Regions from separate parts of the Aeromonas rivuli genome, predicted to be linked through region 1. Evidence: riboswitches for the same ligand, from Rfam matches in the RefSeq annotation. Region 1 holds a riboswitch; the other holds the start of a gene.
The links. Region 1 has a riboswitch for thiamine pyrophosphate ahead of thiC (phosphomethylpyrimidine synthase ThiC). Riboswitches for the same ligand answer to the same signal wherever they lie in the genome.
Positions count from the first base shown of each region.

Region 2: another riboswitch for thiamine pyrophosphate. It lies ahead of thiB (thiamine ABC transporter substrate binding subunit); the one in region 1 lies ahead of thiC (phosphomethylpyrimidine synthase ThiC).

Region 1 covers NZ_CP079742.1:383,910-388,118, forward strand. The annotation lists gene KYK33_RS01720 (hypothetical protein) at 1-14, shown strand, start outside; gene KYK33_RS01725 (aryl-sulfate sulfotransferase) at 49-1,581, opposite strand; TPP riboswitch at 1,670-1,783, shown strand; gene thiC (phosphomethylpyrimidine synthase ThiC) at 2,061-4,106, shown strand; gene thiE (thiamine phosphate synthase) at 4,103-4,209, shown strand, end outside.
Region 2 covers NZ_CP079742.1:3,549,144-3,553,352, forward strand. The annotation lists gene leuC (3-isopropylmalate dehydratase large subunit) at 1-232, shown strand, start outside; gene leuD (3-isopropylmalate dehydratase small subunit) at 248-847, shown strand; gene KYK33_RS16335 (transglutaminase domain-containing protein) at 1,018-1,971, shown strand; gene KYK33_RS16340 (PilZ domain-containing protein) at 2,060-2,350, opposite strand; TPP riboswitch at 2,434-2,524, shown strand; gene thiB (thiamine ABC transporter substrate binding subunit) at 2,568-3,557, shown strand; gene thiP (thiamine/thiamine pyrophosphate ABC transporter permease) at 3,533-4,209, shown strand, end outside.

The DNA.
Region 1 (4,209 bases):
CGGAGGATGACTAAGGCGCTAGCGCCACGGGTGGCGCTAGCTTGTTGCCTATTGGAAGTGAATGTTCTCGAGAGGAATCTGGATCGCGTTCCATGAGGTGGCGCAGGGGGTTGGGCTTGGGTAGGTAAACTCGAACAGTTTCTGTTTCTCTTTGTTTATTCCCTGGATGACAACTCGGGTTCTGTCATCGGCGGCTGCGTAGTTGATCAGAAAGTCCCCTTGGTCAGATAGCTGGTCCTGATAGATACTCGAGCAGATATCCGAATAAATACCATCGTCAAAACTCCAAATCATCTGGCCAGTTTTGTTCTGACTATCAATATCGAAGATGGCTGTCTGGCTGGTTGCGAGGTCGATGCCAGCAGGGGTGCCAGAGGGATGATTGAAACTCTTCAGCCCGTTGTTGAACAGCATCAATTTCCCTTCTTTGGTGATAGATACAGCATGCTGCCCTATAGGCACTTGCCCTGAGGAGAGTGACAAGGCCAACTTTTGTAGAGAAGGGTAGGAGTACCAGTGTTTAGTTTCATCTCCCAGTAACCAGATGATTTTCCCTGTGTTGTAATCCAGTTTTACCACGAAGTTTTCACGGCTGGAGACCAGCAAGGTGTCATCGGCTGGATCATAAGTGGCTGCGTTCATATGGAACCAATCCACCCCGTTTCTGACAAAGTTGCTGGGGTCATCCCCCTCCTGCACCATATATTCAGAAAATATCTTGCCGAGATCCCACTCTTTAATCACATTGCCTGACTCGTCTATTTCACTTAAGAATGACTCTATTTTTAATACCCCGTCGGTAGTGCCGTCCAGTTCAATTAGCACCCCATTCTTGCCTGGATCTATATTGTGATGAAAATAAGAATCGCTACCCATCCTTGTGCCACTGACATTCAAAAAACCAGTTTTCCCATATAGAGACAGAGTATCGATAGCGGTAGCCGCCCCCTTAAAATTCCCTGTCCAAAAAGTATTGTTGATGAAAATTGATGGGTTGGAATTCCTTTTTATACCTGCATCCCAGCGTACTTCACCATCTATATCCATAATAATGGGGGTCTTGAGCTGCCCTTTCAGATAAAAATAACTGTAACTCGGTGTGGCGGTTGGCTTGATGCTGATGCTAACGTTGTCGTAAATACCCGCACTATCTACATAGGTGGCCGCGGGGATCGCCTTCGGAAATGAGTAGATGCTGTCATCGATATACTGAATGTCTATCGTGAGCTCATTCAGATAGTCACTGTAGAGGCCAAATATCGGAACTTGCACGCTGTTATTTGTAGCATTGAATAGTCCATTGTTGGATAGATAGCTCCAATCATATGTGGCAGAGACGGGCTTGGCAAAATTGCCATTTTTTGTTTTTATATGGAAGGAGATGTTTTTTATCTTGCCAGTATCCAGTCCATTCATATTTAATGCCGAAATAAACACTGATGTATGCTGGTCATCTTCAATAACCTGTGTCGCGGGATCATAAATAAATTGCTCGGCCAGAGTCTTGCTGTCATTGCTACTGTCGCATCCATATAAACCGAAGCAGCACATGCCAAGAATAAGTGTCTTTTTGTGGTTCATAATAAACATCATCCCTATGTTAATGAACAAGGTTCATTGTAGTGAAAAAATCATGGTTGAGTTAAAAGATAGGCCGTATATACTGGCGCACATCTTGTCGGAGTGCCGACCGTCGAACGACGCGAAGCTGAGACCGTTAATTCGGGATCCGTGGAACCTGATCAGGCTAGAACCTGCGAAGGGAAACAAGGGTAACCAGTGGGTTGCCGCGCGGGGAGAGGGACAAGCCTCTCCCGCTCATCGAAGGGTCAATCCGCGATGAGTCAGGGCGCACAAGAGGGAGTCTGTCCCGTCCAGCCTGTCCATCGCGGCGTCACACGGCCCGCCCGAACAGGGGGGATCCAGACAGCAGAGCCGGGAGGCACAGCTCCCGGGCTCGCTCCCTCTTGAAGCACATCTCACCCACAGGTTCATCACTTCTCCTCGAACTCCAGACAAGCAAACACCCATAACTTCAACCAGTTAATGTGAGTTTTGCTATGTCTACCCCCATCCAGTCCGCACCAGAAGCAGAGTCCGTTTCAGAAAACGCCGTATCTGAACAGATCAAGCCAGCCGTCGCCAGCCGTCGTCAGCAACGCGCCAGCGCCCAGCGCTTTATCGATAACTTGAAGGGCATGGCCCACCCCAACTCCAGACGCATCTTCATCCAGGGCTCGCGCCCAGACATTCAGGTGGGGCTGCGGGAGATCGCCCTGGCCGATACCTTCATCGGTGGCAGCGAGGAGCACCCCAAGTTCGAAGCCAATGAATCCGTGCCGGTCTATGACACCTCGGGTGCCTATGGTGACGAGCTGGCCGAGATCGACGTGCGCCGCGGTCTGCCGCGTCTGCGTGAACAGTGGATCCTGGAGCGGGGCGACACCGAATCCCTGGAGGGGCTGAGTTCCCACTTCACCCAGGAGCGCCTCGCCGACGAGGGGCTGGATCACCTGCGCTTCGATAATTTGCCCAAGGCGCGCCGCGCCAAGGCTGGCAAGTGGGTCAGCCAGCTGCACTATGCCCGCCAGGGCATTATCACCCCGGAGATGGAGTTCATCGCCATTCGCGAGAACATGGGTCGTGAGCGGGTGCGCTCCGAGCTGCTGCTGACCCAGCATCCCGGCCAGGGCTTCGGCGCCCGCCTGCCGGAAAACATCACCCCGGAATTCGTGCGCGCCGAGGTGGCCGCCGGCCGCGCCATCATCCCAAGCAACATCAACCACCCGGAGGCCGAGCCGATGATCATCGGCCGCAACTTCCTGGTGAAGATCAACGCCAACATCGGCAACTCGGCGGTCACCTCCAGCATCGAGGAGGAGGTGGAGAAGCTGGTCTGGTCCACCCGCTGGGGCGCCGACACCGTCATGGATCTCTCCACCGGCCGCTACATCCACGAGACCCGCGAGTGGATACTGCGCAACAGCCCGGTGCCCATCGGCACAGTGCCCATCTATCAGGCCCTGGAGAAGACCAACGGCATCGCCGAGGATCTCACCTGGGAGTTGTTCCGCGACACCCTGCTCGAACAAGCCGAGCAGGGGGTGGATTACTTCACTATCCACGCCGGTGTCTTGCTGCGCTACGTGCCCATGACCGCCAAGCGCCTCACCGGCATCGTCTCCCGTGGCGGCAGCATCATGGCCAAATGGTGCCTCTCCCACCACAAGGAGAGCTTCCTCTATGAGCATTTCCGCGAGATCTGCGAGATCTGCGCCGCCTATGACGTGGCGCTTTCCTTAGGCGACGGCCTGCGTCCGGGCTCAATCTATGATGCCAACGACGAGGCGCAGTTCGCCGAGCTGCGCACCCTGGGGGAGCTCACCAAGATCGCCTGGGAGTACGATGTGCAGGTGATGATCGAGGGGCCGGGTCACGTGCCCATGCACATGATCGAGCGCAACATGACCGAGCAGCTGGAGCACTGCCACGAGGCGCCCTTCTATACCCTGGGCCCGCTCACCACCGATATCGCCCCCGGCTACGATCACTTCACCTCCGGCATAGGTGCCGCCATGATCGGCTGGTACGGCTGCGCCATGCTCTGCTACGTCACCCCCAAGGAGCATCTGGGGCTGCCAAACAAGGAGGACGTCAAACAGGGCCTCATCACCTACAAGATTGCCGCCCACGCAGCGGATCTCGCCAAGGGTCACCCGGGCGCCCAGATCCGCGACAACGCCATGTCCAAGGCGCGCTTCGAGTTCCGCTGGGAGGATCAGTTCAACCTGGCGCTGGATCCCGAGACAGCCCGTGCCTATCACGACGAGACCCTGCCCCAGGAGTCCGGCAAGGTGGCGCACTTCTGTTCCATGTGCGGCCCCAAGTTCTGCTCCATGAAGATCACCCAGGACGTGCGCGACTACGCCGCCAGACTCGATGCCGCCAAGCTGGAGACCATAGAGGTGAAGCTGGTGGACATGAATGGCCAGCAGCAGCGGGTGCAGGCCGAGGTGGAGAGCGGCATGGCCAAGATGGCGGAAACGTTCAAGGAGAAGGGGGGCGAAATTTACCATCAAGCCGCCAACCTCAAGGAAGAGGCATGAAGCCAATGGCGCCACAACCGGCAGCCAAACCCATCGTCTGGACCATAGCCGGTTCGGATTCCGGGGGCGGCGCCGGCATCCAGGCCGATCTGCACACCTTGCA
Region 2 (4,209 bases), 1.2 Mb from region 1:
AGGACTGGACAAGATCTTCATCGAGGCTGGCTTCGAGTGGCGTCTGCCTGGCTGCTCCATGTGTCTGGCCATGAACAACGACCGGCTGCAACCGGGGGAGCGCTGCGCCTCCACCAGCAACCGCAACTTCGAGGGTCGCCAGGGTCGCGCCGGCCGCACCCATCTGGTGAGCCCGGCCATGGCCGCCGCCGCCGCCGTTACCGGTCGTTTCGCCGACATTCGCGCGCTGTAATTGGAGATCAACAAGATGACAGGCTTCAAGCAACACCAAGGGATCGTCGTCCCCCTCGACAGCGCCAACGTCGATACCGACGCAATCATTCCCAAGCAGTTTTTGCAAAAAGTGAACCGCACCGGTTTTGGCAAGCACCTGTTCCACGACTGGCGCTTCCTGGATGACGCCGGCCAGCAGCCCAACCCGGAGTTCGTGCTCAACCAGCCGCGCTATGCCGGTGCCAGCATCCTGCTGGCCCGGGAGAACTTCGGCTGTGGCTCGAGCCGCGAGCACGCCCCCTGGGCGCTGGCGGATTACGGCTTCAAGACCATCATTGCGCCGAGCTTTGCCGACATCTTCTACGGTAACGCCATCAACAACGGCCTGGTGCCGGTGCGCCTGAAAGAGGATGAGGTTGAGGCGCTGTTCCAGCTGGTTGCCGCCCAGCCGGGAATCGAGATCGACGTGGATCTGGAGGCGAACCAGGTGCGCGCCGGTGCGCTGTGTTTTAGCTTCGAGATCGACGAGTTCCGCCGCTACTGCCTGCTCAACGGCCTGGATGCCATCGGCCTGACCCTGCAACACGGGGCCGCCATCGATGCTTTCGAAGCACGGCAGCCGAGCTGGATCTGAGTCTGAACATCATCGATGCCTGACGGACGACATCACCACATCGCCACCCGGGATCGGGATGCCATCGACGTCAGGCAGGTCAGCTGACGCTGAACGCTGTAGTATGAACGGGGAGCCTTGGCTCCCCGTTTTCATGGCTGTGCCGACCCCACAGGAGATGTTGACCCCCGATGAGCAGAACCCTCTTAGTCATGACATGGCGCCTCTCTTTGCTGCTGAGCCTGGGTGGGATAAACCAGGCGCTTGCCGCCCAGAGCCACTTTATCAACAGCGCAGGTCTGCTCAATGTGGGCTGGCAGGACAACAAAGGGGAGACCCAGCAACTCAGCTATCAGTTGGCGACCGGTTCCTTGCCGCCGCTTATCGCCTATCGCCCGGCACGGATGCAAGAAGATGTCTGGCAGAGCCTGCTGCGCGAGGCGAATGACAAGTTTCCCGAGGTGCAGTTTTCCCTGGCAAGGCCCGCCTTCGAGCTGAGCCTCAAGAGCCGTAACCAGGATAAGGCGCAAGCGGCCATCGCCTGGGTGGAGAGTCGCCGCGCCGAACTGGAGCAGGGGTGGCTGCGGCAATACTACTTCCAGTACTTCACCCCGCCCGATGGCAGCAGAGCCATCAAGCAGGATCATGTGCGCATTGCCCTGGAGAGCCGCAACGAACTGGCGCCCCTTGCCGACCTGCTCAAACAGGGGGGGGCCACCGAGTTTGAGGCCTATCAGAACACCACGGCCCGGGTGCTCGATTTTGTGCAGAACATTCCCTACTTGCTGCTCGATGAACCCAGCGGCCGGGGGGGGCGAGGTCTGCTTACCCCCCGTCAGGTGCTGGAGCAGAATCGTGGGGATTGCGACAGCAAGGTGACCCTGATGGCCGCGCTGCTGGCGCAACTCTTCCCAGAACTCCCCCAGATCATGGTATTCGTACCGGGCCATGCCCTGCTCGGCGTCGCACTGCCCGTCCAGAGCAGCCAGGAGAGCCTGATGTGGGAAGGTCAACGCTACCTGTTGATGGAACCAACCGGCCCCGCCGAGTTACCCCCAGGCCAGCTGGCCGCGAGCAGCAAGACGCTGGTAGACAGTGGCCAGTTGAGTATTCAGGCGGTGCGCAGCGAGGAGGTGGGAGGGTAAAAGGGCCGGCGGGTCATCCCATCTCGCCCCCACTTTCGCGCCGCAAGCAGACCGGAGATGGATGATGCAACGCCCCGCGAGCGCCCTATCAACGGATGGGAAGGAACTCCACCGCCAGCAAGGTCCCCTCTTGCGCATCCAGCTCCCGGATGATGCGCGCCTGAGCCTCGAACGGTGGCAACAGGTTGCTGTGGGTGGCCAGGCTGACCCGGATCGGCAGACCGAGCTCCAGATTGTGCTCATTGACCAATATGCCCATGCCCGTGGCGCTGAGATCCCGGCAGATCCCCATCAGCACGGTATCGCCCTGATAGAGGGTGATAGGGGCATTGATAATCATGCGCTGGAAGGCGCGCCTTTCCTTGGTACTGATGATCACGCAGAACTCCTCTCTCGACTGGGGCCTGGCCCGACACCAGATTGTGCTGGCCTGCCCTCCAGAAGGTTAATACAATGCGACTCCTTGCTCAAACGGGGTGCGCCCAGGCGCTGAGATGATACCCGTGAACCTGATCCAGATAATGCTGGCGGAGGAATTTGAGGCTAGAGGCGCACAGCGCCTCCTCATCCGTCGGCACCTCACAGGAGTGCCATAGATGAAAACCATGCTCACTGCCGCCGCTGGCCTGTTGATCTCCGTCGCCGCCAACGCAGCCTCGCCCCAGATTCTCACCGTCTATACCTATGACTCTTTCGCCTCCGAGTGGGGACCCGGTCCCAAGATCAAGCAAGCCTTCGAGCAGCAGTGTGCTTGCACCCTCAATCTTGTTCCCCTCGAAGATGGGGTCGCCATCCTCAACCGGTTGCGCCTCGAAGGGGGCCATGGCAAGGCGGATCTGGTATTGGGACTGGATGATGCGCTGGTGGCAGAGGCCAAGAAGAGCGACCTCTTTGCCAAGCATCATCTCGATTTGAGCGCCCTCAGGGTGCCGGGTGGCTGGCAAGACGACACCTTCGTCCCCTACGACTACGGCTACTTCGCCTTCGTCTACAACAAGGACAAACTCAAGCAGCCCCCCACTAGCCTGAAAGAGCTGGTCGAGCGCCCGGATCTCAAGGTGATCTATCAGGATCCGCGCACCTCCACCCCGGGTCAGGGGCTGATGCTGTGGATGAAGTCGGTCTACGGGGATGAGGCGCCTGCAGCCTGGGCTCAGCTTGCCAAGAAGACGGTCACCGTCACCAAGGGCTGGTCCGAGGCCTATGGCATGTTCATGGATGGCGAGGCTGACATGGTGCTCTCCTACACCAGCTCCCCCGCGTATCATCTGATTGCCGAGCAGAAGAGCCAGTATCAGGCTGCCGCCTTTAGCGAAGGCCACTATCGTCAGGTGGAAGTGGCCGCCAAGCTGGCGGGCAGCAAGCAGGAGAAGCTGGCGGATCAGTTTCTTCAGTTCATGATAAGTCCCGCCTTCCAGCAGGTGATCCCGACCGGCAACTGGATGTATCCGGTGATCAATACCGAATTGCCCAAAGGCTTCGAACAGATGATCACCCCGGCCAAGACCCTGAGCTTCTCCTCTGATGAGGTGGCGAGCAACCGCAAGGGCTGGATCCGCGAGTGGCTGCAAGCCGTCACTCAGTGAATCAGACCCGCCCCTGCTGGTGGCTGCCGGGTCTCGGCGCCACCAGTCTCATCTTGTTGCTAGCCCTGGGGCCCCTGCTGGCCCTGTTGTGGCAGGCGGGGACCCTCTCCCTGTCCGGCCTGCTCGCAGACCCCTATCTGCGCCATGTACTGGGTTTCAGTCTGGGACAGGCCCTGCTCTCAACCCTGCTTAGCCTGGGTCTCGCCATTCCGGTGGCCCGCGCCCTGGCCCGGCGCCGTTTCCCCGGCCGTCGCCTGCTGCTCAAGCTGTTTGGCCTCTCCCTGGTGCTGCCGGTCATCATCGCCATCTTCGGCATAGTGGCGGTCCATGGCCGCCAGGGCTGGCTGCCGCAGCTGCTGCGAGCCCTCGGCCTGGATCCTGGCAACTATCTGTATGGCCTGTTTGGCATCTTGCTGGCCCATGTCTTCTTCAACATGCCCCTGGCGGCCCGTCTGCTGCTGCAGAGCCTGGAGACCATCCCCGAATCGAGCTGGCGCCTGGCCAGTCAGCTGGGCATGCGCTCCTCACACATCTTCCGCTTGCTGGAGTGGCCGCTCATTCGCGCCGCCCTGCCGGGGCTCGCCAGCCTCATCTTCATGCTCTGTTTCACCAGCTTCACCACTGTGCTGGCCCTGGGGGGCGGCCCCAAGTC